Regions from separate parts of the Sporosarcina jeotgali genome, predicted to be linked through region 1. Evidence: riboswitches for the same ligand, from Rfam matches in the RefSeq annotation. Region 1 holds a riboswitch; each other region holds the start of a gene.
What was found. A riboswitch is a leader RNA that binds a small molecule or an ion and turns the genes downstream of it on or off. The one in region 1 is predicted to bind S-adenosylmethionine.
Positions count from the first base shown of each region.

Region 1 (7,929 bases):
AGAAGTATTTATAAATAATCCAAATGACGAATAATAGGAATAATTTTTCAGATTCTTCTCATCCTAAGAATGAACACAGACATTCAAAGAAAAGAGGAGAAGAAATTGGGAATTCTTAGCGGTAATCCGAAAGATCAGCCGATGCATTATGGAGAAGTCATTGGATGCTGGGCATATGTTGGTGCAAACAAAGGACTGATTAGTGCGTATCAGACTTTTATAAACCATGCTGGAGACGAGGGGCTTAAAAAACTTTTGCAAGAAGCTGTCGACATGATGAGAGATCATGACAAACAGATTGAAGAAGTTCTAAAGGAAAATGGCATTATGCCTCCTCCAACGCTTCCAGACCGTCCAACTTGCTCTGCAGATGATATCCCGCCGGGTGCACGTTTCATGGATCCTGAAATCAGTGGAGCTGTCTCTATCAACGTAGGGCAGGCATTAGTTTCCTGCAGCCAAGTAATGGGGCAATGTTTGCGTGAAGACATTGCGGCGATGTTTGCTAAGTTCCATGCAGACAAGGTCATGTTTGGAGCAAAACTCCTGAAACTGAACAAAGAAAAAGGATGGATCATCCCTCCCCCAATGCATTTGAATGGGCAACAGACGAAAGAGTAAAGACTGGTCAAAAGGAAGTGAAGAAGAGCAGATAGTGGGCTCTTCTTTGCTTTTTTACATAGATGCGGCAAGAACGTATTGAGCTAAATTCACTGTGCACAACTTAGGGAATGGTATACTAAGTGCATTAAGGGGGAATGTCAAATGGAAAAACTACAGTCAGCTGAACAATTTGAGGTACTAAAACAAGGGGAACGTACAGCGTTTTTGTTTTCAGCAGATTGGTGTCCGGATTGCCGCGTTATCGATCCATTACTTCCAAGCATCGAGGCAGATTATCCCGAATACGAATTCGTCTATGTAGATCGCGATCAGTTTATCGATATTTGCGCAGAACATGATATTTTTGGGATTCCAAGCTTTCTAGTTTACAGCCACGGCGAAGAAAAGGGTCGCTTTGTTAGTAAGGACAGAAAAACACGCGAAGAAATTACAGCCTTCCTCGATCATCCTGAAGCGTAAGATTATTAATGAAATGACTGCTGTCGAGTAAGAACAATTACTTCCTGACAGCAGTCATTTCAATCACACGTTAAAAAGCTTGTTTTACCTCTTTGAGAATAATTTCAGCACCTGCTGGGCTTACGAACATGCCATTTGACAGTTCAAAATTATCGGAAGAAATTTCCCCGGTAATCACACATGCTTCACGAATTTTGTAGCTTCTGAGAATGATATTCTCCGCTTCTGTGAAAAATTCAAGTGGTTGTCCTTCAGGAAGTTTCATTGTCTCACGCAATTCAATTGGGATAACTATTCTCCCTAAATGATCAACTTTTCTTACTACGCCTAAACTCCTCATAAGAGAACCTCCTTCAATGGTACCTGAATTCTTCTATAATCATACAATTGCATGTTACAAAATGCAAAATAATGGTTGATCATTTGTCGAAAGTGAATTAATTCAGAACAATTTGAATGAAGGAACTTCTCCTCTTTTCACTGTCAACGGTCACAACGTACAGGTTATTTGATAGAATAGTACAGTTGACATGAACGGAGGGACACGATGACTTTCACTCAATTTAAGAAATCAGCGCTATTTGACTATCTTCAAATTATTGTAGGCTCGGCGTTTGTCGGACTGGCATTTACTATTTTTCTTTTACCTTCTCGCATAGCTGCAGGCGGTGTTTCAGGCATAAGCACAATTGTTTATGAACTATATGGATTTAATCCTGCTTATGTGCAGTGGATCATTAACTTACCGCTTCTCATTTTAGGTCTGGTCCTGGTAGGGAAAGACTTTAGCTGGCGTACGATTGTCGGTACATTTTTTGTTCCGTTTTTCATCTTCCTGACAACAGACATTAATGTTCCGATTCATAATCCATTACTCAGTTCTATTTATGGCGGGATTATGCTCGGTATCGGTCTGGGAATTGTTTATCGAGGGAACGGTTCCACTGGCGGAACTGCGTTAATAGCACAAATTCTAAAAAAATATACGAACTTTTCCAGTGGATTCGCTCAGCTCATTGTAGATGGGGCTGTTGTTATCATATCTGCGTTTGTCTTTGACTTGGAACTCGCTCTATATGCCATGATGGCAATTTATGTGACAAGCAAGGTAATCGACTTTGTACAGCTTCAAACTTCGCCTACTAAGCTGATCCTGATCATTACAGAACAAGAAGAAAAAGTTCAAGCACTCATTAGCAGTGAGCTCAATCGCGGGTTAACAAAAGTGAAGTCTTTGGGAGGTTACTCGAACCAGGAGAAAACTATGATTCTCTGCGTCGTAGAACAATCCGAAGCCATTTACTTTAAAAAGATTGTGCAGGAACAAGAGCCGACATCTTTCGTCATCTTCCTGAACGCGTCCGAAATTTTAGGGAGAGGGTTTTCCAGAGCCCAATATGACGACTGATTCGTTATTTCTCTATTAATAAAAATGATTCCATTTAAAGTTAGACTATACAAACAAATTAGAAATGGTATACTGTTCAGTAATTGAATATGCTTATCAAGAGAAACTGAGGGAAATGGCCCTAAGACGTTTCAGCAACCCCTGAAGAAATCAGGAAGGTGCTACTTCCACAAGACATTGTCTTGAGAGATAAGAGGAACGGCTGATGACTTCCACTTTCTCTCTTGCAGAAAGCGGAAGTTTTTTGATGGGCTGAATAGGAGTGAAGGATATGCCAATTACAATACCTAAGCAATTGCCTGCAGGAGAATTACTGAAGCAAGAAAAAATATTTGTGATGGATGAAGAACGCGCAACCTCACAAGATATTAGACCGCTGCGTATTCTTGTTGTAAATTTAATGCCGCAAAAAGAGAAGACTGAACTGCAGCTTTTACGTCTTCTAGGCAACACACCGCTCCAAGTAGACATCACTTTCTTACATACAGAAACGTATGTATCAAAAAATGTGAGCAAAAATCATTTGGATACATTTTATAAAACTTTCCCTCAAGTTAAGAACGAAAAGTTCGATGGAATGATTGTAACAGGTGCGCCAGTAGAGCAAATGGAATTTGAGCAGGTCGAATATTGGAGTGAAATGCAGGACATTTTAGATTGGGCAAAAGAGCACGTGACTTCTTCCATGCATATTTGCTGGGGAGCTCAAGCTGCGCTTTATCACTACTATGGAATTGATAAACAACAGTTACCTGCTAAGTGTTTTGGTATTTTTGATCATATCGTGACAGATCCGACCGTCAATCTTGCAAGAGGATTCAATGATCTGTTTCCAGCTCCTCATTCTAGACATACAGGTGTTTCAAAAGAGGACATAGAAGCTCACGATGAAATAAGTATTCTTTCATATTCGGACGAAGTTGGTCCATTTATTGTCCTGTCGAAAGACGCTAAAAACATTATGATTACGGGGCACTTAGAATACGACGCGGGCACGCTTCAGGAAGAATATGATCGTGATTCTGCTAAGGGACTTGATATAGATATCCCTAAAAACTACTTCCCGAACGATGATGCGACGTTGAATCCGCCCAATACATGGCGTTCGCATACACATCTGTTGTTCTCAAATTGGTTGAACTACTATGTGTACCAACAAACACCATTTGAATGGAAGTAACAAAGCTGCATAAAAATACCCAATCCCTCTGAAAAACTTGAAGTTCTCAAGGGATTGGTTTATAATGAATGACAGTCAGTCAGTCAGTCAGTCGTGGAGGGGTTTTTGTGAACAAGAAAGAAAAGATTGTTCAATCTGCAATTCAAGTGTTTACTGAGAAGGGTGTTGAGAAGACGACCGTCTCGCACATTGTGAAAACTGCAGGGATCGCCCAGGGGACATTTTACTTATACTTTCCGTCTAAATTGTCTTTAATGCCTGCTATTGCAGAAGTTATGGTGCAGCTTACGCTGAAGACAGTCATCGAAACTGTTGATGAAACAGCATCATTTGATGAGCAGCTCCAACAATTTACAGATGCGATTTTCGCAGTGAACAAGGAACATCACGAGATACAAGCAATGATTTATTCGGGGTTGGCGTCTACAGAACATTTGAAAGAATGGGAAAGCGTATACGCACCAATGTACCAGTGGGTGAGTTCACTTGTTGAAAATGGACAAAAACAAAAGGTAATACGCGCTGACAGTCATCCGGATCAATTGGCGAAATTGATAATTGGCTTAACGGAATCCGCAGCAGAACAAATATATTTGTATGATGAAGAATTCGATCAAGATATACGCGCTACTGAACAAAAACGGGAAACGTTATTATTTTTAATGAATGCACTAGGGTACACGAAATAAGCAAGCATTCAGTAGAAATGACTATCGACTGGCAATAGGTTTTGTCAGTCGATTAAAGGATTTCCGTTAATAATATAATATAGAATAAAATGAATGACAGTCAGTCATCTGGGAGAAGGAGTATTTCTAATGAAAAAAGCATGGCTTTATGTAGCAGCAACTAGTTTCTTTGAACTTGTATGGATTTTTGGTTTTAACGTAGCTTCAGTATGGTGGCATTGGATTCCAATTGTTTTGTTCATTTTCGTCGACTTTCACTTTCTTTCTAAAGCGTGTGAGACATTACCGACAGGAACTGTGTATGCCATATTTGCAGCAATTGGTACAGTCGGGACTGCTTTAATGGACGTATTTTTCTTTGACCAGACTTTAAGCGGCGGTAAAATATTCTTCATCGTCCTATTAGTGGCGGGCGTTATTGGTTTGAAACTTGCGGATGGTCATGATGAAAAAATAGCAGCAGAAGGGAATCGTTAAAATGGGATGGTTATTTGTAGCGTTAGCAGCGGTCTTTGAATTTATAGGAGTTATCGGATTGAACAAATATAGCAAAAGAAAGACCATTCCTACAGGATTCATGTTTTTAGGCGGATTCGGTCTATCATTTGTATTTCTATATTCATCGTTTCAGTATTTACAAGTAAGTACAGCTTACGCGGTATGGATTGGAATTGGGACAGCGGGTGCCGTGTTATTGAATATGATCTTTTTCGGTGAATCTAAAAGTCTTGCAAGAATTGGAAGCCTTGCTTTAATAATTGTGGGAGTTATCGGTCTAAAAGCCTTATCCTAAATCAGGTTTGATATTTCTTGAAAGGTTGCGCATAATGAATGGATAAGGAGACGTGACTATGCGAAATAACTCAAAACCATCAACTCCGCAAGCAGCGGTATATAAAGTAGAACAGGAACAAACACTGCTTCCTTTTTTGTTACAGGCAATATCTAAAAGCAGAAATGCAGTGAAAGGGATTTTATCCAGGGGGCAAGTTACAGTCAATGGAGAACCCACTACTCAACATGACAAATTGTTGAAAGCAGGAGACCGGGTTGAAATTATGACCAATCTAGCTGCGAAAAATGACAGTGAACTTTCAGGACTGTCCATTATGTATGAAGATGATGCCATTATCGTAATCGACAAGGAAGCGGGATTGCTGTCGATGGCGGCAAAAGATAAAAAAGAAATGACCGCGTTCAGCGAGCTCTCTGCGTATGTACGGAAAGCAAATAGAAGTAATCGTGTCTTCATCGTTCATCGCCTGGATCGCGAAACTTCAGGAGTCATGCTCTTCGCTAAAACTGAGGAAGTAAAAAAGATGCTTCAAGACAATTGGGAGGAGTCAGTCAAAGAACGCGGCTATGCAGCTCTTGTCGAAGGTAAGGTTCGAAACGAAACAGGTGAAATCATTTCCTGGCTGAAAGAGACCCGAACGTTCAAAGTCTATTCAAACCCGACAAATAATGGCGGCCAAAAAGCAATCACGCGTTACAAGCGGCTCCAAATGGGTGCACAGTATTCTTTACTTGAATTGAGATTGGAAACAGGGCGTAAAAACCAAATTCGCGTGCATATGGAGGAAATTGGACATCCTGTTGCCGGTGATAAGAAGTATGGTGCCTCGACTAATCCCTTAAAACGGCTTGGACTTCATGCAGTTAAATTAACGATAATCCATCCAGTAACAAAAGAGCAGCATACCTTTATCTCTGATCCGCCTTCTTCCTTCTACAAAAAATCAAAATAACCGTAAGCGCCAAAAAGGCGCTTACGGTTATTTATTTTGATATAGAGATGATTCAACATATAAGGTACTAACCATTATTGCAATGGTGGCATTCCAGGCTGACCGGCAGGAGCAAATGCATTGAGTAATTGCGTCATATCCTGTGACGCTAATTGAGGCACTTGGTAGTAATGATGTTTGTTTTGATAAATCGCTAATTCATAAGCCATTTCAATACAGTTCGGAACCGAATCAGCAAGCACCCTCCGAACAACAGGATTACATACTTCACAGGCTGCCATGGCTTTCATGGAAGCACCTGCTTTTGCAGAACCTAATAAGAACCCGGAAATAATTTCATCCGTAATTTCAGAAGCATTCGTGATGGGCTTTTTAGGCTGGCCAGGCTTCATGCCGTAAATGAAATCATTGCCTTCTTTCATTTTATAGCTGGATGTTGGATGAGATGGGTCATGACCGGATTTAAAGCATTCCACCGTGATGTTATACTCGTCTAATGTAAATCGGTACTGACGATCGAGTATATCCAGCAACTCCGGGTCTTTCACATGCGGGCGAAGCAGAATCGCCTGGTTAAGTGCGCCAATCGCACTTGATAACACTTCGTGAACATCAAAAAGCTCATGTCCTCCGTGGTTCATGTTCGGGGGAACTGTTCCCGTATGCATGTTTTGATGGGTTACTCCGTCTTGATTTGTAGTCATTGTTGTCCTCCCTAATTTAAGTTGTATTTTCTTTCTTGACTAGTATGAGCGGTCAGCATGTTTCTACCCGTGGAATGATTTGTATGAATAGATGAAGAACAGCAAACATACAATGGATTACGAATTTGTATGGAAAGGTGTGCATATTAGTGCAAATCCACGTTGTTCAAAAAGGTCAGAGTCTATTTACAATAGGGAGACAATATGGAATTCAGTGGCAGGAAATTGCGGATGCAAATGAATTGGGGAATTCAGGGAAGCTGGCTGTAGGTCAAGCACTTGTGATTCCAATAACAGGCAGTTATTATTGGGTGCAGCCAGGGGATACTCTATATGAGATTGCACGTAAAGAAAAGATGACGATTTCAGAGCTCGCCAACATTAACCAGATTTCTTTATCAGCGCCTTTGACAGTAGGTCAGCGGCTATACATTCCACCGGCTCCTAAGACACCTGCGCAGTCATTACTATACGTGGAGCCAAGAACACCGGTCACACAAGTGATGATTGCTGAAACAAAAAATCGGGTAGCTGCATTAACTTATTTGGCAATGTTCAGTTATGAAGTGAAACGCGATGGAACACTAAAAGCCCCGTCCACTGCAAACTTGCCTGAAATCGCTGCAAATGCAGGAGCACTGAATGCAATGGTTATTAGCAACTTGGAAGATTTCGCATTTAGTGCACCCTTAGCTCATGATATTTTTGTAAGCAAAGGAGTTCAGGATTTATTATTTACGAACATATTAGAAGTCGCAAACAGAGTAGGATACAAAGATATCCATTTTGATTTTGAGTTATTATTCCCGGAAGACCGACAACTATACAATGCCTTTTTACGACGCGCACGAGATCGTTTCCATCCTGCGGGCCTGACATTATCCACCGCTCTAGCTCCAAAAGTGAGCGATGTCAAAACGGGGATTTACGGTGCGCACGACTATAAAGCCCATGGAGAAATTGTGGATTTTGTATCGTTGATGACATATGAATGGGGGTATACGTACAGTGAGCCCCAAGCTGTGAGCCCATTACCCCAGGTAGAACAAGTAGTCAAATACGCAGTTTCGGAAATTCCAAGAACGAAAATCTTTTTAGGTCAAAACTTGTATGGGTA
Region 1 is NZ_CP116341.1:2,099,493-2,107,421, reverse strand. Features, by position in the region: gene PGH26_RS10395 (catalase) at 1-18, shown strand, start outside; gene PGH26_RS10390 (DUF3231 family protein) at 106-621, shown strand; gene PGH26_RS10385 (thioredoxin family protein) at 766-1,083, shown strand; gene PGH26_RS10380 (AbrB/MazE/SpoVT family DNA-binding domain-containing protein) at 1,154-1,423, opposite strand; gene PGH26_RS10375 (YitT family protein) at 1,631-2,491, shown strand; SAM riboswitch class I at 2,582-2,687, shown strand; gene metA (homoserine O-acetyltransferase MetA) at 2,763-3,671, shown strand; gene PGH26_RS10365 (TetR/AcrR family transcriptional regulator) at 3,740-4,360, shown strand; gene PGH26_RS10360 (DMT family transporter) at 4,490-4,837, shown strand; gene PGH26_RS10355 (DMT family transporter) at 4,839-5,153, shown strand; gene PGH26_RS10350 (RluA family pseudouridine synthase) at 5,212-6,108, shown strand; gene PGH26_RS10345 (spore coat protein) at 6,183-6,812, opposite strand; gene PGH26_RS10340 (glycoside hydrolase family 18 protein) at 6,962-7,929, shown strand, end outside.

Region 2 (7,929 bases), 140 kb from region 1:
TCTTGTTCAACCGTCTCTTCTTCGATCCCTAACTCTTCTTTAATCCAGTCGTAGCCTTGTTCTTCCAGTTTACGAGCAAGTTCTGCTCCGCCAGATTTCACAACGCGGCCTTGCATCATCACGTGTACGTGATCAGGTGTGATGTAGTTTAACAAACGCTGATAGTGAGTAATGATCAAGCAGCCGAAGTCTTCGCCGCGCATTTCGTTGATGCCCGTTGAAACGATACGCAACGCGTCGATATCAAGTCCGGAATCGATTTCGTCCAGGATTGCGAACTTAGGTTTCAACATCATAAGCTGAAGAATTTCGTTACGCTTTTTCTCTCCGCCTGAGAATCCTTCGTTCAAGTAGCGAGTTGCCATATCTTCGTCCATTTCAAGAACTTCCATTTTGCTGTCGAGTTCGCGGATGAACTTCATCAATGAAATTTCGTCGCCTTCTTCGCGTCGTGCGTTAATGCCTGAGCGAAGGAAGTCAGCGTTTGTTACGCCTGTAATTTCACTTGGGTATTGCATGCCCAGGAACAATCCGGCTTTCGCACGTTCGTCCACTTCCATTTCAAGAACTTCTTCTCCATCAAGAAGAACAGAACCTGATGTTACTTCGTATTTTGGATGACCCATGATTGCAGACGCGAGCGTAGATTTACCTGTTCCGTTCGGTCCCATGATTGCATGGATTTCATTTGTGTTGATTGTTAAATTGACACCTTTAAGTATTTCTTTGTCTTCGATTGAAACATGAAGATCTTTGATTTCCAAAGTAGCCATTCCAATACCTCCAGTATGCTTAAGATGAATTTTATCATCTTCTATTTATCATCATTCTAATCTTATCCTATATACGTAGTACTTGCAAATCATTAAGAATGATTATAATTAATCAAAGAAACCTTCCATTTACTCGGTTTTTTCCACTTACTTTCATTTTCAATTGATGTATTGTCAATGAGAATTTATCACGGCCTGTTCACAAACTGTATCTGCTGATTTAGTTTATTAAACATAGATATTCTCATCTATTCTTTCATTCTTTATAGAAACCAAAAGCGCGCCATCCTCTAAAGTAATAGAAGATTGACGCGCTGCTAATGAACGTTTGCTTATTTAGATAGTTTTGCAGATGTGCCGTCTTTTGAAAAACTGTCGACCACGATGGCAAGTGCCCCGTCGCCTGTAACGTTGGTTGCAGTACCGAAGCTGTCTTGTGCCATGTATAAGGCAATCATGAGCGCAACCATAGACTCGTCAAAGCCCAGCATGGAAGCCAATAGACCTGTTGCTGCGACTACTGCCCCGCCTGGTACTCCTGGCGCCGCAATCATTGTAATTCCTAACATGAAGATGAAGCCAAGATAGGCAACAAAGCTAATTGGCATATCGTTCATGAGCATGACTCCGATTGAACAAGATACAAGTGTAATGGTGCTGCCTGATAAGTGAATGGTCGCAAACAACGGAATCGTAAAGTCCGTAACTCGTGCAGATGCACCTGTTTGCTTCGCTTGACGCAGCGTTACAGGAATCGTTGCCGCTGAAGATTGAGTACCCACCGCTGTGAAATAAGCGGGAGCCATAATCTTCATCAGACGGAACGGGTTCCGCTGCGATACTGCCCCTGCAACTGTGTATTGCAATGTGAGCATAATCAAATGAAGAATGATGATCATCACAAAGACGAAAATGAAAATCGAAAGTACTTTTGCCACTTCGCCAGTATAGGTCATATTTAAGAAAATCCCGAAAATATGAATTGGTAAAAGAGGAATAATGATGACTGAAATCACTTTTTCAATAATTACATTCAATTCTTCAAACATACTAAGCATTGTTTTGCTGCCAATTGCGGCCATTCCAATCCCCAATACAAATGCAAGAAGCAATGCCGTCATAACCCCCATGAGAGGTGTCATTTCCAGATCGAAGAACGCAGTTGCCGCCTCTTTCGCAGTTTCTAATCGATTTGCTGCCTAACCCGCTTATGTATCCTGGCAGTATGCTGGTTGCTGCAAAGAATGCAAGAATTCCTGCGATGATTGTTGATGTATACGCAAATAATGTCGCAAGACCAAGCAGCTTCCCAGACCCTTTACCAAGTTTTGCAATTCCCGGTGCGATGAATGCCAAAATAATTAATGGAACTACAAAGTTAAGGAATCCCCCAAAGATCATGTTAAATGTTGCGAAGAAGCGCGTGAAGCCTTTTGCAAACCCTTCACCAATCATAGGTGTTAAATAACCAAGCCCCACTGCAAGGGCGATCGCTATAACAATACGCCAAATCAGTCCTATTTTAAATTTCAATTTCCAAACTCCTTTCGTGCGTTGAATTAGTAAAACTCTTTCCATCATACATGAAAACGCTTTAAAAAAGTATGAACCTTTATGAACATTTTCCATAAAAAAAACCTCTCATTTTGAAAAAAAAATGAGAGGTTTCTTCTATTATTTAGTGACAGGTACAACGGACCCTTTCCACTTATCGAGGATGAAGTCTTGGATTTCTTTCGAAGTCAGGACTTCACCAAGTGCTTTAATCGCTGGTTTGTCTTCATCACCTGTATTAACTGCGATAATGTTTACGTACGGAGAGTCTGATTCTTCAAGTGCGATTGAATCTTCCATCGGATTGATGCCTGCGTCAATTGCATAGTTTGAGTTGATGAGAACTGCATCGCCTTCTTCACTATCATACATTTGCGGAAGAAGTGCTGCTTCGTAGTTCGCATCGAATTGAATGTTTTTAGGGTTATCCACAATGTCTTTCACTTCAGCTTTAGTTTTATCCACACCGTCTTTTAGCTTGATAAGACCTTCTGCTTCAAGCATTGCAAGAACACGGCCATGGTCTGCGACTGAGTTACTGATTAGGATTGTAGCGCCTTCAGGAAGTTCGTCCAGCGATTTGTATTTCTTAGAATAGACACCGATAGGCTCGATATGAATGCTGCCTGCGTTTGTGAAGTCATATCCGTGGTCTGCAATTTGTGTTTCCATGTAAGGGATGTGCTGGAAGTAGTTCGCGTCCAGGTCTCCGGAGTCCAGGTCTTGGTTCGGAAGTACGTAGTCCTGATACGGTTCGATTTCTAAGTCATAGCCTTTTTCTTTCAACAATGGCTTTGCTTCTTCTAGGATTTCTGCGTGTGGAACGTTTGAAGCACCGACTTTGATGACTTTCGAGTCTTCATCAGAACCGCCTGCGCTTCCGTTTTTGTCGTCTTTGGCTCCGCATGCTGCAAGTGCTAATACAAGTACCGCTAGTAAAATTCCAGTTAAAAACTTTTTCATCCATTCCACTTCCCTTTTCTGATTTTTTAGTGACTTTGTTGCTAATACATGATCCGTTGATTGAAGTGTAAGGCGGCGACTCCTGCGGAATCAGCGAAGACCGAAGACCCCGCAGGAAGCGCAGCGACCGAGGAGGCTGAGTTCGAGCCCGCGGAAAGCGTCCGCCTGCAACGTAAATCAACACCGTCCATAACCAAAGTCATTATATAGTAGACAGGCACGCCTGTTTTTCCCTGGATTATCGTTTGTCTAATCTTTTGACGGCGAAGTCTCCTGCGAATTGCAGGATGAAGACGACGACTAGGATTAAGACGGTTGAAACGAGAGTAACGTCTTCACGGCTTCGCTGGAATCCGTCTAGAAAAGCGAGTGTTCCAAGTCCTCCGGCACCGATAATTCCTGCCATTGCTGTGTAGCCTACCAGTGCAATCGCAGTAACTGTGATCCCTGAGATTAAAGCGGGCATCGATTCTGGCAATAATACTTTGAAGATGATGGTTGAGGTTTTTGCTCCCATTGAGCGTGCTGCCTCCAGTACACCTTTATCGATTTCAGTCAGCGCAATCAAGACCATTCTTCCGTAAAATGGTGCGGCTCCTATAATCAATGCCGGCATTGCTGCTTCCGGTCCGCGAATTGTGCCGAGCAGGAATTTCGTGAAAGGAATAAGCAGGATGATCAAAATGATAAATGGAATCGACCGGAAGATATTAACGATCGAGCCAGTCAGCAAATTCACGAGTTTGTTAGCCCATATATGACCAGGTGCAGTTAGGAACAATAGAATTCCAAGTGCGAGTCCGATAATGAATGTGAATACGGTGGAGACTGCGGTCATATAAAGGGTTTCTACAGTTGCATCCCACATTTTTGCCCAGTCGACGTTCGGGAAATAGGTTTCAATCATTTCTCAAACACCTCCGTTTGAACACCTTGTTCATGTAAGTATTGAATCGCATTTGTAATGGCTTCGGGGTCCCCTGTCAGTTGTAAAATCAGCGTCCCGTATGCACCGCCGCGAGTTTGCGAGATGTTCCCTTGAAGAATGCTGACATCCACTGGATACTCTCTTATTAAACTAGCGAGGACAGGCTGCTCAGTGCGTTCTCCGACAAATGCTAGTTTGACGAGGGTGCCGTCCGGATAATCCTGATGCATGAGTGACATCACTTTCTTCGCATCTTCCGGTTCCGTCACTTGTGAAACAAATCGTTTGGTAATCGGTTCTTTAGGTGACTGGAAGAGCTGCAGTACGTCTCCTGTTTCTACAACGCGTCCCGCTTCCATTACTGCGACCTCATGACAGATTTTCCGGATGACGTGCATTTCGTGCGTGATGAGGACAATTGTTAATCCGAGACGTTCGTTAATGCTTGTCAGCAAGTCTAGTATTGCGTCCGTCGTTTCTGGATCAAGTGCTGACGTGGCTTCATCACATAAGAGTACTTCTGGGTCGTTTGCAAGTGCCCGGGCAATCCCGACACGCTGTTTCTGGCCGCCTGATAATTGCGATGGATAAGCATTTTCACGTCCTGCTAATCCTACAAGCTCTATCAGTTCAGATGCTTTTTTCTCTCGCTCTGCTTTGTTAACACCTGCTATTTCTAACGGAAAAATGATGTTTTCTTTAACGGTGCGAGACCAAAGTAAATTGAAATGCTGGAAGATCATACTGATTTTTTGCCGGGCTTGGCGGAGTTCTTTTCCGCCGATGGATGAGATCTTACGTCCATTGACTTCGACCGATCCGTCTGTTGGCTGTTCCAGTCCGTTCAGCAAGCGGATCAATGTACTTTTCCCGGCACCGCTGTATCCGATAATGCCGTATATCTTTCCTTCTTCAATTGTAAGGTTAACTCCGTCAACTGCAGTAATTGCAGTGCTTGAGGTCCCAAATCGTTTGTTGACATTTGCTAATTGAATCATTCGACACCCACCTCACTGCTTTTCATTCTGTCCATGATTGTTTGCAATTAAAAAATAAAAACGCCTTCCTGCAGATTCACAGAAAGGCGTACGCATTAAAATTCATGGCGTTCATCCGATCTCTCATCTTTCAAAGCAAATGCTTTGTGTGACTTGGCACCATTTCAAGTTTATTGACGGTTGCCGGGCTTCGCAGGGTACTCCCCTCCACCTCTCTGTATAAGAGTCAGTTATTCAATTGGTTGCTATTAGTTATACCATAGCGATTTAGGAGTGTCAACTAAGCTTTTCGAGAATATTTTGAACCGATTGAAAGGCATAGACTTTCTCAAGTGACTTTCCTTTACGCTTAATGAGCAAGCACGGGACACTTTCAATCTGGTATTCTGCTGCAAGTTCTTCAACATAGTTCAAATTGGCTTTTCCAATCGGAACATCAGGCTTCAATTCTGTTACGACATTCAATATTTTGCTGGCCACTGCACACGTTCCGCATAGCGGTGTATACAAATAGAATGCCGTAAGCTCTTCTCGATCAGCGAGTTCTTTCCACTCACTATATGTCCATTCATTCATACCTATCACCTTCACTCTATTTCAAAAGAAAATATAAAAGACGCCGGATCAGCGGCGTCTTGAGGTTTTATTCTCCGACAGTCATTTTGTCGTAGTCTTCAGGAGTCATAAGCTCTTCGAGTTCAGCCGGCTTCGTTGCTTCCACAACGACCATCCAAGCACCCTCGTAAGGAGATTCGTTGACTAGCTCGGGGCTGTCCTCTAAATCTTCGTTTACTTCAACGACTTTACCGCTGATTGGTGCATATAGTTCTGAAACTGTTTTTACAGATTCAACACTGCCGAATGGCTCGTCTGATTTTAATTCGTCGCCAACTGATGGCAATTCAACGAACACGATATCACCAAGCTCAGATTGTGCAAAGTGTGTAATACCAATTCGGTATTTACCGTCTTCTTCTTTAACCCATTCGTGCTCTTCAGAATACTTCAAACCTTGTGGTGTGCTCATTCTTTACCCCTCCAACAGTTAATTGTTATGTCTAATTCTATTTTGCCACAGGTACCTTTGAAAGACAAGAAATGAAGTTAAGCCTTCCACGTTTCTGCGAAAGTCTCTTCGTTGAAGCCTACTGTGGTCGTTTTACCATCTGTCACCAGAGGACGCTTAATGAGCATACCGTCAGATGCCAGCAATTTAATTTGTTCATCCTCACTCATAGTCGCAAGTTTGTCTTTCAATCCAAGTTCACGATATTTCATGCCGCTCGTATTGAAGAACTTCTTCAACGGCAACTGTGAACTTGTGATGATTTCTTTCAATGCTTGTTCGCTCGGCGGCTGTTCAGCGATGTTCGATGCTTCGTATGGAATCTCATTTTCTTTCAGCCACTTTTCAGCCTTTTTACATGTTGTACATTTTGGATAGCCATAATAGTGCAGTCCCAATACAGTCACCCCCATTGGTTCCATTTTACCACAAAAACATCCAGACTACTTAAATTGCAGTCTGGATGGGAATATACGTATTAAACTACATATTTAGCAGCATCGATAAGCTTGACGGATGCTTCACGCTTCTTCGCAATTACGTTGTAAGGGTTCGAACGAGTCAACTTGCGCAATGCGGAGATCATCATGCGCTGGTTATCTCCGTCCACTGCTGCGTATAGTGTTTCTTTTGCATCACGTTCGATTGCAGCGAATGCTTCTTGACAGAAAATCTCGGTGTACAAGATTTTTTGCTGTTCTTTTTCCGCACCGTTTTTCGCGACTGCTTTTTCAGTACGCAGGAGCGCAGATTCCATTGCAAAGATGTTGTTCGCAATATCCGCAATGTTTACAAGGACTTCTTGTTCTTCTTCTAGCTTCGTACCGTAACGCTGTGCAGCTAATCCAGCAGCCAGCAGACCGATTTTCTTCGCATTTTTCACTAGAACTTTTTCTTGTTCAAGCGGTGCATCGCCGATTTCTTCCGGCATCATCATAAGAAGCTCTTCTTGAAGTGCTTGAGCTTGTTGCAGCAATGGCAACTCGCCTTTCAATGCTTTCTTCATGAATGTTCCCGGAACGATCATGCGGTTGATTTCGTTTGTTCCTTCGAAGATTCGGTTGATACGTGAATCGCGGTATGCGCGCTCCACTTCGTATTCAGCCATGAAACCATATCCGCCGTGTAATTGAACCGCTTCGTCAACGATATAATCGAGTGTCTCAGAACCGACAACTTTGTTGATAGAACATTCAATTGCATACTCAGCAATTGCTGCTGCAATCGCTTTTCCGTCTTTTTGCTGTTCAGCAGTCATCTGGCTTTGACGCTGCTCGAAATAACCAACTGTACGGTAAATCAAGCTTTCCGTCGCATATAGCTGGGACGCCATTGTTGCAATCTTTTCTTTCGTCAAGTTGAACGATGAAATCGGCGTATTGAATTGCTTACGCTCATTTGAATACGAAATCGCAAGTTCAAGCGCACGCTTCGATCCGCCAACTGTACCGACTCCAAGCTTGTAGCGGCCAATGTTCAAAATGTTGAAAGCGATGATGTGGCCGCGGCCGACTTCACCAAGCAAGTTCTCAACAGGCACTTCAGCGTCAGACAAGATCAATGTACGTGTAGATGAAGACTTGATACCCATCTTTTTCTCTTCCGCTCCAACAGAAACGCCAGGGAATTCGCGTTCTACGATGAATG
Region 2 is NZ_CP116341.1:2,236,209-2,244,137, forward strand. Features, by position in the region: gene sufC (Fe-S cluster assembly ATPase SufC) at 1-773, opposite strand, end outside; partial or broken gene PGH26_RS11120 (dicarboxylate/amino acid:cation symporter) at 1,106-2,351, opposite strand; gene PGH26_RS11125 (MetQ/NlpA family ABC transporter substrate-binding protein) at 2,448-3,290, opposite strand; gene PGH26_RS11130 (methionine ABC transporter permease) at 3,529-4,197, opposite strand; gene PGH26_RS11135 (methionine ABC transporter ATP-binding protein) at 4,194-5,216, opposite strand; SAM riboswitch class I at 5,337-5,442, opposite strand; gene PGH26_RS11140 (thioredoxin family protein) at 5,493-5,792, opposite strand; gene gcvH (glycine cleavage system protein GcvH) at 5,860-6,243, opposite strand; gene PGH26_RS11150 (arsenate reductase family protein) at 6,321-6,680, opposite strand; gene PGH26_RS11155 (acyl-CoA dehydrogenase FadE) at 6,761-7,929, opposite strand, start outside.
Region 2: another riboswitch for S-adenosylmethionine. It lies ahead of PGH26_RS11135 (methionine ABC transporter ATP-binding protein); the one in region 1 lies ahead of metA (homoserine O-acetyltransferase MetA).

Region 3 (7,929 bases), 430 kb from region 1:
ACCGTATCGATGCCGTCTTCCAGGGTGAAAGAAATCCGACAGTCTTCAGGAAGTTTTTGGCGGTGCAGGCCTGGGAATCCGGAAGCTGTTTCCAATACCCGTTCAGGCTGCCAGCCCTTTCCCATTTGTTTACTCCATAGTAAATCCTCTTGCCAATCAGGCATATGCCAAACCTTTGTTCCAACATCCGAGATCACTAAATCGGGTATTGGCAAGCTTGCTTCTGAAATGAGTTGCCGGACGGACTCCGCATGACGCCCTGTCACATATACGAGAGCAACATCATAAGGAGCATTTTGAAACAAGGTGATGAGGTCTCTCACATCTGAATCATTTCCTGCCAATGTATTATCCAAATCAGTTGCTAACATATGCGTCTTTAACTTCATAACTGACTCCTTCATACAGCGTATCTACTTTTTTTGCAATCACTTTCCAATTAAAATTCTTCTTGGCGAACGAAGCGGCTTGTTTACCAAGCTGTTCTGCAATATCTGGACGTTTTGCCAAAAATCCAATTGCAGAGGCAAGATCTTTTATATTTTTTGGATCCACTTGGAGTCCAGTTCTCTTGTGAATGACAATGTCACCTAATCCGCCTACTTTTGAAGCAATCACCGGACTGCCGCAGGCTTGAGCTTCTGCTGCCACCATCCCAAACGATTCATAATAGGAAGGGACAATGACGGCCAAGCTGTTTCTGAAATGTGCAGCCAGCTCTTCTTGATGAAGAGAACCGAGAAAGTCTACATGCTCTTCAATCCCTTTGACTGCATTTCTCAATTCGGCAGAAAGGGCTTGGTTTCTAATCGGATCTACCTGATCAGAATCGCCGCCTATTATTTGTAAGCGTATGGGCGTTTTAAGAAGTTCGGAATTGCAAAGAAGTTTAAAAGCTTTAAGTAAGGTATAGATTCCTTTTGTCTTTTCTAGTCGACCTGCGAATGTGATGGTTAAGGGCTGAGGGACGGGATTGGCAGCAGGAGTAAATAGTGAATCCACACCAATCGGAATCACCCGAATAGAAGATGGAAGTTTTACAGAGGCTTGAATAAGAGCTTTTTCTGTTAGAGAAGTAGCAATCACTTTATCGGCATTTGACAGGATCATTTGCTCAGCTTTTAATCTGCGAGGTTCTTTGACTCCTGTTGCCATCTGCTTAGCTGCAGCTAGAGAATGTGAAGTGTGGACCCAAGGCAAGTCAAAGTCTTTAGTTAGTTGTAAACCGAGCAGACCTGAAAGCCAATAGTGTGTATGCAGAATATCGTATTGAGAAAAATCTTGAAGCAATTTCATTTCACGATAAAAAGCCGGGAGAAGATGGTACAATTTATTTTTTTCAACAAAACCTTTTTGTCCTGCCTGGACACGCAGAACTCGGCACTTATTACCAAATCCTTCAACTTGGGGTGCTTCAGCATTTGACCAATGAGTGAATACGTCAACAGAGTGTCCGCGAGCTTCCAGCGCCAGTGCCAGTTGTTTCACGTAATTATTCTGACCCCCTGCTTGACTTGACCCCAGAGGCGCTAAAGGATCACCATGGTCTGATATAAAACAGATTTTTTTCTCCATTTATAAATTCCTTCTTTCAGTATATTTTCATAACCTCTGTAATTTAGTAAACTATCTCATAAACTATTTTAATGATTTGATTAGGATTTACCCTGTACAAAAAATCTATAAACCTTTCTATTACTTACCTGACTGGTTATTACGGGTATACATTTTTAAAACAGGGAACCATATGAATAAGTACTTATGTAAATAACAGATAAGGAATAGTGCGGGCAGGATAGAAGGAGGCAAGGTGAAATGGACATCACTATGAGCAAAATAATTAAGCAAACTGCATGAAAGTGATATCCTTATCTAAGTATAAGAAATAAAAGAACATAAAAGGAGTTCCTCAAGATGACAATACGAGTAAAAGCAATCATTGGAAGTACAAGTTCAACTTCCTACAATAGAAGATTAGTGAATTTCATGAAAAAACGTTATGCTGATCGATTGGACATTACATTAGTTTCAATCAATGATGTAGAAATGTTCTCCGTTGATCATGAAAGTGAACCGCCGGCAAATGTCCGTGCATTTAAAGAAAATGTAAAAGATTCGGATGCTGTATTATTCGCAGTTCCTGAATATAACTTCTCCATCCCAGGCGCTTTGAAGAATGCGTTGGACTGGTTATCACGCGGAGGAGAAGCAACGCTGCGTGATAAGCCTGCTTTCATTGTAGGATCGTCAATGGGCGTTTTCGGCAGTGTCCGTGCTCAAATTCATTTACGTGAAATTCTATCCAATCCCGGTCTTTCTCCATTGATTTTGCCAAACAATGAAGTGTACATTGGCTCTATTCATCAGAAACTGAGCGATGACGATGAACTAACTGACGCACCAACAGTTGCATTCTTGGATTCTGTTGTGAATAATTTCGTTGACTTCTATGAGCGCATGACGGAAATGCATGCAGCGAAAAAAGCATAAGGAAGCAAAAAGAGGCTGGGACAAAACTCAGTAAATTAAAAAAGAACGAATCCTAAGGAATTATCCTAGGGATTCGTTCTTTTGGTATTTTAGAAAGGAAAATAGGAAGACACTCTGTTAAAATAGATTCACCACAAACCATTTAAGGAGGTCTTCCTATGTTTAAAGAGTATAACATGAATCAACTAATTTTGCCGCTCGATATGGAAATGAAGCTACAGAAAGATGATATTGCCTACGCTGTGAATGAGCTCGTGGAGTCGATCCCCGGAGAAGCCTTCACAGGCTTTTTGCGTGAAACCGGCTGCCCTGCCTATCATCCGCGCATGATGATGAAGATTTTGCTCTGCGCTTACACCCAGTCCGTGTTTTCTGGCAGAAAGATTGAAGGGCTTTTGAAAGACAGTGTCCGGATGATGTGGCTGGCTCAGGGATATGAACCAACCTATCGTACGATCAATCGCTTCCGGGTCCACCCCGAAGTGAAAGAGCTTCTTCGCCAATGCTTTGTACAATTCCGCTGCCGACTCGTAGAAGAAAAGCAAATCGAAGAAGAAGCCATCTTCATAGACGGGACTAAACTCGAAGCCAATGCTAACAAGTACACCTTCGTCTGGCGTAAAGCCGTTGAAAGATACAGTGCGAGCCTGGTCGAAAAATCGAATCAGATGTATGAGGAGCTTTTGGAAAAGAACATCATACCGGAGATCGAACGAGAAAGTTCGGACGAGCTTACCACGAACGAACTGTCCAACATCCTCAACAAGCTGGAAGATACGGTACAGACCTACGATGAAAAAATTGAAGAAAGCGACGATACAGAAGTTCGAAAAGAGCTGCGGTCGCAACGCAAGGAACCAAAACAGTATCGAAAAAAGTTCCAGGATTTTTTACAACGCAAAGAGAAATACCGGATCGACATGGCGATTTTTGGAGACCGTAACAGCTATTCCAAGACGGATCATGACGCCACCTTCATGAGGATGAAGGAGGATCATATGAGTAATGGCCAGCTCAAGGCAGGCTACAATGTGCAAGTGGCAACCGAAGGACAGTATGCGCTTGCTTACGATATCTACCCAAACCCAACGGATACACGAACACTCATCCCGTTTCTTAATCTCATCGAGAAAGACTATTTCGAGCTGCCGGAGTACATAGTCGCAGATGCTGGTTATGGCAGTGAACAGAACTATGGAGATATCCTTGAAAACAGAAAGCGTACACCATTGATCACCTATAATCAGTATCGGAAGGAAAAGACAAAGAAATACAAAGAAGATCCGTTCAACACAATGAACTGGGCTTATGATGAGGAAGCGGATTCCTACACTTGTCCGAATGGCCGCAGGCTAGGATTTAGCCATTTTTCAAAACGAACCGACAAATACGGATTCACACGCGAATACAAAGCGTATGAATGCGACGATTGTTCCGATTGCCCATTGCGCTCCCTTTGTACGAAAGCGCAGGAAGGCAACAACCGGAAATTGTATATCAATGAAAAATGGGAAATGCATAAAACAATCATTCGAGCGAAGCTTTCAGAAGAGAAAACAGGTTCACTCTACGGTCAACGGAAAATCGACGTAGAACCAGTTTTTGGATTTCTGAAGGCGAATTTGGCGTTCACTCGTTTCTCTGTGCGGGGAAATGATAAGGTGAAAAATGAACTGGGCTTCGCATTCATGGCCGTGAATTTGAGGAAATACACGGCCATAAACAACATTCAGGCATCAGAAAACGGAAAGAATACGAGAAAAAAAGCGAGTGCTCACCAAAAATCGGTGAACACTCGCTTTTTTTGCTTCAATCTGACTGGTTGTGTCCCAGCCTCTTTTTTGTTAAGGAAGAATGGCGAAAGAGCGTACCGGAAATCCGGATGCCTTTTCAGGCTTTGGAACGACGTTGAAAATGACAGCGCCTTTTGCTGGAAGTTTGTCTAGATTCGTTAAAAGTTCCACTTGATACGTATCTTGTTCAAGTACATAGTACTCTCCATGGAGCGCACCGTTTTTTCTAAAGTCTGCCGCAGAATCGGTATCGAATGTCTCGTGGCCGACTGCCTTTACACCGCGTTCTTCAAAAAGGAACGTTAAGGCATCCAAGCCCCAGCCTGGAATTCGATTATTCCCCTCATCATCTTTGTTGCAAAAACGTTCTGCGTCGGGCCAGCGTTTACTCCAATCGGTCCGAAGTGCTACGAATGTATCCGATTCGATGGGTCCGTGTTCTTTTTCGAACGCCAGCAAGTCATCCTTTGAGCACGTAAAGTCATGGTCTGCTTCTGCTTCTTTGGATTTATCTACGACGACTAAAGGAAGCACAAGCTCTTTTAACTCCAGTTCCTCTAAAAAGCGTGTATCCCGCACGAAGTGAATAGGGGCATCGATATGCGTTCCGTACTGACCTGCAAAGCTGAATTGCTGTGCAAAGAAACCATAGTCATGGTTAAACAGTGTTTTGAACTCAGCGTCTTCAAACATGAAGAAGTGAGGAGAATCCGGTCCGAATGTATGAGTGAGGTCCACCCATTCTTTTGCCTTCAATGCAGTCAGTGCAGCCAGCAAATCTGTTTGTGTTTGTGTTGTCATCTCAATCCCGCCTTTTTGTGCCGAATTCCGGCTATTATATACAAAAAGAAGGCCCTCGATAAACCTTAAGAGGGCCTTCTATGCAATCCGCATGAAGTCAGCTCTCATCTTTAGAGATGCTTATGCACCTCCTGGAATTAGCACCTCGGCCATTAGGGCAGGTTGCTGAGACATCACAGGGCCAGTCCCTCCGTCTCTCTTGATAAGAAAGTATTGAATTATTTGTAAAGTGATTATTCTGATAGTATCACGCTTGAATGTTGATTGCAATAGTGCTCTGATGATTTCTTTCTCTGGGGAATTTGATATACTTGTCTATAGTTTGGAAATTCTTCAGAAGATGTTACCTGAGCTTTTATTTGCGCTTGCAAATGAAAGCGATTGCGGGTAGAAATGTGCAGTAAAATTTTTTGAGGGTAGAGTTGTTGGAAAAACGGGTAAAGCACAGTTATAAACGATCTACATAACCTATTTGGAAGAGGCGAATTAGTGTGAGCACAAACTATACGGATGATAGCTTGGCATTACATACAGATTTATATCAGATCAATATGATGGAAACGTACTGGGCGGAAGGCATTCATAACAAGAAGGCGATTTTCGAGCTGTATTTCAGAAAACTGCCATTCGGAAATGGGTATGCCATTTTTGCAGGACTTGAGCGCGTGCTGGATTATTTACGTGATCTGAAATTTACTGATAGCGATATCGCTTATTTAAAAAATGAATTGCATTATAAAGAGGACTTTCTTGAGTATTTGAAAGACGTTCGTTTTACTGGGGATCTCTATTCCATGAAAGAAGGAGAAGCGGTATTCGGAAACGAACCGATCATGCGGGTTGAAACGACGCTGGCTGAAGCACAGCTTATTGAAACAGCGCTCTTGAATATCGTTAATTACCAGACGTTAATTGCGACTAAGGCTTCTCGTATCAAGCAAGTGGTGAAAGATGAAATGGTCATGGAATTCGGAAGCCGCCGTGCGCACGAAATGGACGCGGCGGTTTGGGGGGCGCGTGCTGCGGTTATTGGCGGTGTGGAAGCGACTAGCAACGTCCGCGCGGGTAAATTATTCGGCATCCAAGCTAGCGGTACCCATGCTCACTCCCTGGTACAAGCCTATAAGAGCGAGTACAAAGCGTTTCACTCGTATGCAAAGCGGCATCGTGATTGTGTGTTCCTTGTAGATACGTACAACACGCTGAAAATCGGCGTTCCAACAGCTATTAAAGTGGCTAAAGAACTCGGCGACAAAATCAACTTCATAGGTATTCGCTTAGACAGCGGGGATATCGCGTTTTTATCGAAAGAAGCACGCCGTATGCTGGACGAAGCAGGATTCGAAGATGCGAAAATCGTGGTATCGAATGATTTGGATGAGTACACGATCCTTAACTTGAAAGCACAAGGGGCGCAAGTCGACATTTGGGGGATTGGCACAAAACTCATTACCGCATATGACCAGCCTGCGCTTGGTGCTGTTTACAAACTTGTTGCGATTGAAGGAGAGAATGGTGAAATGGTCGACACCATCAAAATTTCTTCCAATGCAGAGAAAGTGACGACACCGGGACGTAAGAAATTGTATCGGATTATTGATAAAGAAAATGGGAAAGCTGAAGGAGACTACATCACTATGTATGATGAAGATCCGAATGCCGAAAAGCGCATTAAAATGTTCCATCCCGTCCATACGTTTATCTCAAAGTTTGTAACGAATTTTGAAGCTAGGAACCTTCATGAAAAAGTGGTTGATCACGGACAAGTCATCTATGACGTCCCGCCAACTTTAGAAATCCGGCAGTATGCAAAAGATAACTTGGATCTGTTATGGGATGAATACAAACGCTCACTTAACCCTGAAGAATATCCAGTCGATTTGAGTCAGAAATGCTGGGACAATAAGATGAAAAACATTCAAGAAGTCCAGGAAATGGTAAGTGACTTCATCCACGAATAGGAGGGACCGGAAATGAATGAATTACAACAGCAAATTATTCATGAGTTGCACGTGCTGCCAAAGATTGATCCGCAAAAAGAGGTTCGGGTTTCTGTAGATTTTCTAAAAGCGTATTTAAAGAAAAATACGTTTTTAGAAGGCTATGTTCTTGGGATTTCAGGAGGTCAGGATTCAACGTTAGCTGGAAAGCTCGCGCAGATGGCAGTTGATGAATTGAATGAAGAACTCTCGACTGACCGCTATAAGTTTGTTGCAGTCCGATTGCCATACGGTACGCAATTCGATGAGGAAGATTGCCAAGACGCTCTGCGTTTTATAAAGCCTTCTGCTACGTATACAGTGAATATTAAAGAAGCAGTAGATGCCAGCCGACGTGCATTGGACGCAGCCGGCATTTCCTTATCCGATTTTGAAAAAGGGAATGAAAAAGCGAGAGAACGCATGAAAGTACAGTTTTCAATGGCGGCGTTCCATCATTGCGCAGTAATCGGTACGGATCATGCAGCAGAAGCCATTACAGGATTCTTTACAAAGTTTGGCGACGGGGCTGCCGATGTTACACCGCTGTCCCGTTTGAACAAACGCCAAGGGAAGGAGATGCTTCGCGAGCTTGGATGTCCGGAACATTTGTATAACAAAGTCCCGACTGCCGATTTAGAAGAAGATAAGCCTGCGTTGCCGGATGAGATAGCGCTTGGCGTCACTTACGAACAGATCGATGACTATCTGGAAGGAAAGTCAATACCGGACGCGACCCGTCAAACGATCGAACGTCATTACCTCCGTTCCGAGCACAAGCGGCATCTTCCAATTACTGTATTCGATGATTTTTGGAAATGATTGTAGAAACCTCTCTTTTCTTGAGAGGTTTTTTTGTTGCCGGT
Region 3 is NZ_CP116341.1:2,528,633-2,536,561, reverse strand. Features, by position in the region: gene PGH26_RS12775 (HAD family hydrolase) at 1-389, opposite strand, end outside; gene PGH26_RS12770 (glycosyltransferase) at 358-1,575, opposite strand; gene PGH26_RS12765 (NADPH-dependent FMN reductase) at 1,915-2,490, shown strand; gene PGH26_RS12760 (IS1182 family transposase) at 2,649-4,436, shown strand; gene PGH26_RS12755 (cyclase family protein) at 4,335-5,084, opposite strand; SAM riboswitch class I at 5,186-5,293, opposite strand; gene PGH26_RS12750 (nicotinate phosphoribosyltransferase) at 5,576-7,045, shown strand; gene nadE (NAD(+) synthase) at 7,058-7,885, shown strand.
Region 3: another riboswitch for S-adenosylmethionine. It lies ahead of PGH26_RS12755 (cyclase family protein); the one in region 1 lies ahead of metA (homoserine O-acetyltransferase MetA).

Region 4 (7,929 bases), 1.5 Mb from region 1:
CTCCATCACTTCCAGCTGATGAGCAATGTCCAAATAGGTCGTGGGTTCATCCAACAACAAGACTTTCGGTCGCTGGGCAACGGCCATCGCAATCCATGCCCGCTGCCGTTCACCTCCTGATAACGAGTTCAGCAGCCGGTTGCGAAATGGTTTCATATGCGTCACTTCAAGTGCCCATTCCGTCACTTCCCGATCTTCTGCAGAAAATCTTCCTGACCGATTCCGATGGGGGTGACGGCCGAATTCCACAAGTTCCCCAACGGTTAAATCGAGCTGATGATCTTGCATCTGGGGCAGCATCGCCAATGTTTTGGCGACATCCTTCGTATCCATTTGCACAATCTGCTGCCCGTCCAAAATAACTTCCCCTTCGTCAGGTGACAGCAATCTCGAAATGACTCTCAAAAACGTTGATTTCCCAGAACCATTCGGCCCTATCAGACTGACAATCTCCCCTTCAGGAATGTGCAGATTGATATCTTCCAAGCTGAATGTTTCCGATTGACGATATGACAATTCTTTAGCTGTCAGCAAACGAATCCCTCCGTTTCTGGATTAAGTACAGGAAGAACGGACCTCCCAGGAATGACAGTAATATTCCGACGGGCAATTCAATCGGATTGAACACTGTGCGTGCAACAGTGTCTGCGACTACGACTAGCAATGCACCGCCCAGCGCAGATGCGGGTAGCAAAAATCGATGATCTCCTCCCACAAGTGAACGCATTATATGCGGGACAACGAGTCCCACAAATCCGATTAACCCTGAAACACTGACCGCAATCCCCGCGAGTAATGTACTCAATACGATTAAGTAAAAGCGGCTTCGCTCGACCTTATGTCCAAGCAGCTTTGCGACTTCATCTCCCAGCCGTAAAATCCGGATATGAGGAATCGCAAAAATCGCGAGAACCAGAGCTGCAAGTGAATACCAGATAATTGTTCCGAACTGCACCCAGCCAGCTCCTGCGATTCCTCCGGCAAGCCATGGTAAAACCGATTGCACGCGATCACTATAGAGAAGCATAAGCGCACTCATACAAGCTCCGATAACTGCATTCACTGCCACACCTACGAGAATGATGCGCACCGCAGACGTCCCGCCCCGCCAAGACATTGCATAAATCACGAGTGCTGTAACGAGTGCTCCAAGAAATGCAGCAGCAGGCAAAAGCATGATGTACGCGGGGAATAAAATCATGATGGCTGTTGCCGCAAGTCCTGCTCCGGACGATACGCCAATAATCCCTGGATCGGCTAGCGGATTCCTCATAATCCCTTGCAGAATGGAACCCGATGCTGCTAAACACATTCCCACAATTAATCCGATCAGCAGACGGGGCAGCCTCAGCTCCCAAACGATTCTTCGTTCAAGGGTGTCTGTAGAGTTGAATAATCCATTTATAATTTCAGTGAACGAAAACGAAACGGAACCAATCATCAGACTTGCAGCTGCTGCTATCAAAAGCAGTACAGCAGCTCCTATCAGAACCGCAGTCCGGCGCTTTGCCAGCGGATGATTGACGCTTCTTTCGTTCTTTTGTTCATTCACCGCAATCATTTAGACTTTGCTTCTTTCAAACTGTCGTTCATCACTTGAAGTGCGTCTGCTACTTTAGTTCCAGGATTCGTACCGAATAAATGAGAAGGCAATACTGTTACCTTTCCATTTTTTACGGCGTCCAAGTTTTTCCACGCTGGGTTCTTATCCATTTCTCCTTCGAATGCCTTTTTAACACCTTCCGGATCTCCGTGCGTGATCAGCATAACTGCTTCAGGATTTCGCTCAATAATTTTTTCAGTACTCAGGCTTGCATACTGCGGATACTTTTCTTCTTGCGGGAAATCAGACGCAATGTTTTCGCCGCCAGCACGTTCAAGCAAGTCACCTGACAATGAATTCGGAAGTGCCACTAAGTAAGACCCAGGTGCTCCATAGACAAGAAGCGTTTTCACACCATTTTCACCTTCAGCGCCAACAAGTGCATCCAATTGTTCGTTCAGCCCGGCAATCACTTTTTGAGCCTCATCAGATTTCCCTAACATCGTTCCAAACATGTCGATTGTTTGTAAAATATCTTCTACAGAATTGGCTTGTGTATAAACGACTTTCGTCCCCTGAGCCTCAAGGTTTGCCGCAAACTGCTTAAAACTCGGCGACGCAATCATAACTTCAGGATGGACTTCCGCAATCTTTTCAAAGTTTGGCTGGTGCGGATTACCGATCTCTTGGATATCTTTCAGTTCAGCCGCCGGTTCTCCTTGAGATGAAGGACGGCCAACTACATTCGCATCGAGCGCTAACAGCATATCCAGATCACCGCTGCTGAGCACCGCGACAGATTCAGGTGCTTGTTCAAATATTATTTTCTGACCTGTTGCATCCGCGATTTCTATTTCTTTATTCTCATTAGCATTATCTGATTGAGAAGTTTTAGCGCTTGCTGTTTCTGTAGAAGGCGCTTTTTCTGTAGATACTTCTTCACCGCTATCCGTACCGCCGCATGCGGCAAGTGCTGTCATACAAACGCTTAATACTGCTGCTAAAATATACTTCTTCAACTTGACTCCCCCCTTTTTTAATTGAGAATCCCTCTCAATGAGTCGAGTATAAATGATAATGAGAATCGTTGTCAATTAAGTTTTCAGAATTGGTACTTATGCTTCATTGGATAAGGCTGGGAAATATCACTATCTATGCATAAGGTTAAAGGAGGATTTACCAATCCCCCCTCGCATCTGTTGAATTGTGTCCCTTGACCGATTAATTTCGAGATTTGGCTGATTGTTGGCTGCATGTGGCCGATTATTTTCGTCATGTGGCTGATACTTCCCTTGATATGGCCGATAGTCTGCGCTATATAGCTGATACCCCAGCCAGCAAGGGTACCCAGCACTTAAAACAAGCGAAGCGCACCCAATTACTCCCTTAAAGCAGTTGAATTGTGTCCCGTTATTGAGAAACTCCGCTATGTGTCGGAGAAATCTTGCGGAGTGATCGAGAAGTTGGCTCGGGTGTCGAAGACCTATCTCAATGTGTCGGACAACCACGATGAACCGTCGGAGAACGTGTGCGGAGCCGCCTGCCTGTCGGGCATATTGCCCGTCCCGAACAAATATGCTAGACTATAGCTAACTGAATGAACGACTCTTTTCTTATCCAGAGAGACCGAGGGACTTGGCCCGATGACGTCTCAGCAACCTGCTCACGCAAGGTGCTGCTGCCAACAGGGAAACCTGGCCGATGAGGAGAATTTGCGCTGCTGCAACTCTTCTCTGCTCGGGGGAAGAGTTTTTTGTTTGGCAAATTTCAGAGGAGTGATTTATATGGGGAAGATTGAACAATTACACATGGAAAAAGAACAGATTTTAAAACAAAAACCGCGTAGCACGGCTGGTGCTATGAAACGTCATCAGACACTTGCACGCGTTCAGCAAGAAATTGACTACTTCGACCAAGGTGACTTGCTGTCGAAAAAAGCGCTTCAGAAAGAGCTGCAAGAAATCGCGGACTTGCAGCGGCAGGCCGATGATCTTGCTGTCCAGATTCAAACACGCAAACAAAAGTTGCTGAAAGACACTTTCGGTCCAGATGCAAACCAGCTATTTAACTAACACAAAAACCCTCATTTCCACGAAAACTCGTGAGAATGAGGGTTTTATTCATAACAATTATTACTCTTTCCTTGCTAATTCAGCAGGCACTTCTTCCCCGCCTCGATTGCGTAAAAACATGTAGAGAGACGAACCGAAGATAATGAAATAGCCAATGAAGCTATAAACATCCGGAATTTGACCAAGCAGCACGAAGCCGAGGATTGCGGAGAATACGACCGTGAAATAGTTGAACACAGAGATCTCTTTTGCCGGTGCGTATTTGTACGCAAGCGTAATCCCGAATTGTCCCACAGTTGCAAACACCCCTGCTGCTAATAAATACACCGTCTGTTTCAGCGTCATGGATTGGTACGTGAAAATTACGAACGGCAATAGCACAACGGTCGTAAATGTCGAGAAGTAAAACACGACCGTGTAAAACTGCTCACGATTTCCAAGTGCTCGCAATACGGTGTATGCGCCGCCAGCAAATACTGCGGATAAAATCCCCGCTGCATACGGGACAATATCAAGTGAAAACGACGGCTTGATGATGAACAATGTCCCTAGAAAGGCGAGCAAAATACTATACAGCTGAAATGGCTTTACATGTTCTTTTAAAAATAGTGCCGCAAATACAATGGTGAAAAACGGACTCATTTTATTCAGCATATCCGCATCTGCAAGTACTAAATGGTCGATCGCATAGAAGAACAGTATGATGCCGATTGCCCCTAGTGCAGACCGCAGCAATAGCAAACGTTGGTTTTCCCGCTTGCCAAACAGTCTTTCTTTAAAATGAATGACGAAGAAAAATGCAATGATCATCGATACGCCATTACGGAAAATCGTTTTCTGCATCGTCGGGACATCCCCGGATAATTTCACGAATGCGGTCATAAGTGAAAAGCCAAATGCCGACGCTAATAATAGTAGAATACCTTTGTTACGATTTGTCATAATAGCCTCCGGTCTATACGTAATACGCTAGTATTTTACCATAGCCCGATGTTGAATACCGTCATAACAAATCGCTCCAAATATTAATCGCAGTGGCTAAAATGAGCACTGCTAAAATCCATTTCAATACGCTCGGATTCACCTTTTGACCGAACTTTGCACCAAGCGGAGCGGCAATCAACGCCGCAACAATTAGAACTAGTGCCGGCCCCCACAACACTTGCCCCGTTGCGATTTTACCCGCCGCAGAACCAATCGAAGAAATAAACGTAATTGCCAATGACGAAGCGACAGTGATTCGAGTTGGGATTGCGAGCACGGTCAGCATGATAGGAACGAGCACAAATGCGCCTCCTGCTCCGACAACACCTGACGCGGCACCAACTACTAACGCAAGCCCAGCCGCCAGCCACTTGTTAAATGTCACTTCACTTGCCGGCCGGTCTTCCACCTTTTTCCGTGGAATAAATATCAATACAGCTGCCACAACTGCAAGCACACCGTATACCATGTTGACTGCTTGCTCAGAAAGCATACTCGACCCGAGTCCGCCGATAAAACTTCCGACTAAAACAGCGCCACCCATATAAATGATAAGTGTCTTGTGCAGAAGCCCTGTTCCGCGGTATGCCAGCACGCCTGCAATTGTTGCAAAAAAGATTTCCACAGCGCTAATCCCGCTTACTTCGTGGGCAGTCAGTGCTGATAGTCCAAATAACGGTGGAATATACAAAAGCATCGGATATTTGACGATAGCTCCCCCGATCCCTGCCATTCCGGATAAAAACGAACCGATAAATCCGATCAGAAAAAACACGATGATGAAACTGCTGCTCATCTCTTTCCCCTTCTTTCAAGGAAAAGAAGGAGGCACACGTCTCCCCCTTCCCCATTCAAACTTATCCTTTTTTAATGAAGAATGTAAAGACATTATCGGATTCTGTTTGCTCAAGCAATTCATGTCCGCCTGACTTTGTCCAAGCAGCCAAATCGGCTTTCGCGCCTTTATCCGTCGTCTTCACTTCTAAAATTTCTCCAACATTAACTTCCTTCATGGCATTGCGTGTTTTAACGATAGGCATCGGGCATGATAAACCCGTTGCGTCTAAAAAGTGATCTGCTTTCATTGTATAGTTCCCCCTTAATTATCTTACTGCACAACGGTTCGGCCCAATTTCCATTTCACGCTGCGTTTCTGAGTCTGGAGTGAGCGCCCCCATGTTTGTTTGACGAATTTCTTGATACGCATTCGGTTGCGGCGGGAGGTTTTCAGTAACGAGTGAACGGAACTTTTGTTCATCATCCACTTGCAGCCCATGATTTTCAGCAAATAATGCGCCCAGTTTCTTTGCAACACTGCCATCCGAATTGACTTCATTCATCTCCATAAAGTGCGCTGGCAATACAACTAATTTTCCAGATAATTCTTCGTATCTCGAATACAGTGTCGTGCGTAAATCCCCTACCCAGTCCTCAGCTTTACCTGCAAGATCAGGCCGGCCGATGGAATCGATGAATAAAATATCTCCAGTTAACAAATAAGCATCATCAATGATAAACGACGTCGACCCGCTCGTATGCCCCGGAGAGAATGCAGCTTCAATTAAAGTCTTGCCGACATTCACTTTTAGGCCGTCTGTTAATGGTGTATAATCAAAAACTACTTCTTCTGCGTCTTCACTCGGAAGATAGTACGCTGCATTTGTTGCTTCAGCGATCGTACGTCCGCCAGAAATATGATCAGCGTGCAAGTGCGTATCGAATACGTGTTGAATGGCAGCTCCTTTTTCATTTGCAAACGCTAAGAACACGTCAGTCATACGTGTCGCATCAATCACAGCTGCTTCGTTGTCATCAATCACCATGTAAGAAAGGCACCCTTTTCCTAAACGAACGAATTGATACAGCTCCCCGCCTGATTTCAAGTCTGCAATCTTAATCGGCTCTAAATATTCACTCCATGACTTCATGCCGCCTTCAAGATAGGCAGCGTCCATTCCTTCTTCAGAGAGCATTTCAGCTACCATTTGTGAAGAACCTTCTTTTGCACAAACAACGAGAAGTTCACGATCAGTCGGCAATTTCTCTTTTATCATATCGACGCCATCTAACAACTCAAAATAAGGGACATTCAAATAGTCAAAAGACTCCCCTTCAATCTTCCAATCTGCAAATGCATCTTCGTTGCGTACATCTAAAATGAAAAGCGGTTTCCGATCAATACTGAACCGTGCCACTTCTTGTGGTTTCATCATACGAACTGTCATATATATTCTCCTTTCACTCCATTAGTACTCAGTATTAGAACGTTAGCGTTACGTCTGCTTCTTTCGCAAACTCCAGGAATGTGACTGCGCCGCCCACTTCGATTCCGTCGACAAATGCGCTTTCTTCCAATCCCATAACGTCCATCGTCATTTGACACGCAATGAATTTCACACCCAGTTCTTGAGCCATTTCGATCAATTCTGGAATTTCCGGAACGTTGGCCTGCTTAAACCCCTCTGCAAAATGCTCTTTTCCTGCTGGTAAAGGGAGTTGTTGAAATGCTTGTTTGTGAATCAAGTTCAGTCCTTCAAATGTGAAGAAAATTGTTACTTCATGTTCACTTGCCGCTGCCGCTGTTGCGATATTAAATACTTTGTAGGCGTCAAAAAGTTCTCCATTTGCTGCAATAATTGCTGTACGATTCGTCATGATTCATTTCCTCTTTTCATTGTTTGTTTTGTCCAATCGGTCATGCCCGGTACTACATTCAGGACATTGTTAAATCCATTTTCCGCAAGCCGAATACCTGCGATGCCGCTTCTTCTGCCGGTTTGGCAGATTAGATAGATCGTTTCCTCTTTGTTCAATTCATCCATTCGTGCTTCCACTTCGTTTAATGGAATATGAAGCGCACCTGGAACGTGCTCTGCGTCGAATTCCTGTTGTTCACGCACGTCGACGATTGTCAGCTGTTCTTCCTGCATTTTCTTCACAAAAGCTGCTAAGTCGATTACAGGAATTTCTTTTTTCACTTCTGCTTGTGCGCTGTCCTTTTTTATAAAATGGTGCAGCACATTTTCTTCAGTTTCTGTTCCCAGATACGCGTGACCCGATCCAGCAGCCCACGCTTTTATATCAGCTGTTGAACCTTTGTCCGTCGCTAACACTTCCAATACGTCCCCGGGTACTAATTCTTTCATTGCTTTACGGGTTCGTACGATTGGCATCGGGCAAGCAAGCCCTTTCGCGTCTACGATGTGTGCCGTTTCAATCATGTGATCGCCTCTTTCATTCGTGGAAAAATCATTTGCAGTTATTCAATCGGTCCGTCCCAAGCCAACATTCCGCCAGCCATGTTGGTTGCTTGGTATCCATGGTCTTCAA
Region 4 is NZ_CP116341.1:577,679-585,607, reverse strand. Features, by position in the region: gene PGH26_RS02725 (ABC transporter ATP-binding protein) at 1-534, opposite strand, end outside; gene PGH26_RS02720 (FecCD family ABC transporter permease) at 521-1,552, opposite strand; gene PGH26_RS02715 (ABC transporter substrate-binding protein) at 1,558-2,562, opposite strand; SAM riboswitch class I at 3,154-3,251, shown strand; gene PGH26_RS02710 (hypothetical protein) at 3,328-3,615, shown strand; gene PGH26_RS02705 (DMT family transporter) at 3,676-4,557, opposite strand; gene PGH26_RS02700 (sulfite exporter TauE/SafE family protein) at 4,619-5,395, opposite strand; gene PGH26_RS02695 (sulfurtransferase TusA family protein) at 5,457-5,684, opposite strand; gene PGH26_RS02690 (MBL fold metallo-hydrolase) at 5,703-6,824, opposite strand; gene PGH26_RS02685 (DsrE/DsrF/DrsH-like family protein) at 6,859-7,254, opposite strand; gene PGH26_RS02680 (sulfurtransferase TusA family protein) at 7,251-7,820, opposite strand; gene PGH26_RS02675 (rhodanese-like domain-containing protein) at 7,859-7,929, opposite strand, start outside.
Region 4: another riboswitch for S-adenosylmethionine. It lies ahead of PGH26_RS02710 (hypothetical protein); the one in region 1 lies ahead of metA (homoserine O-acetyltransferase MetA).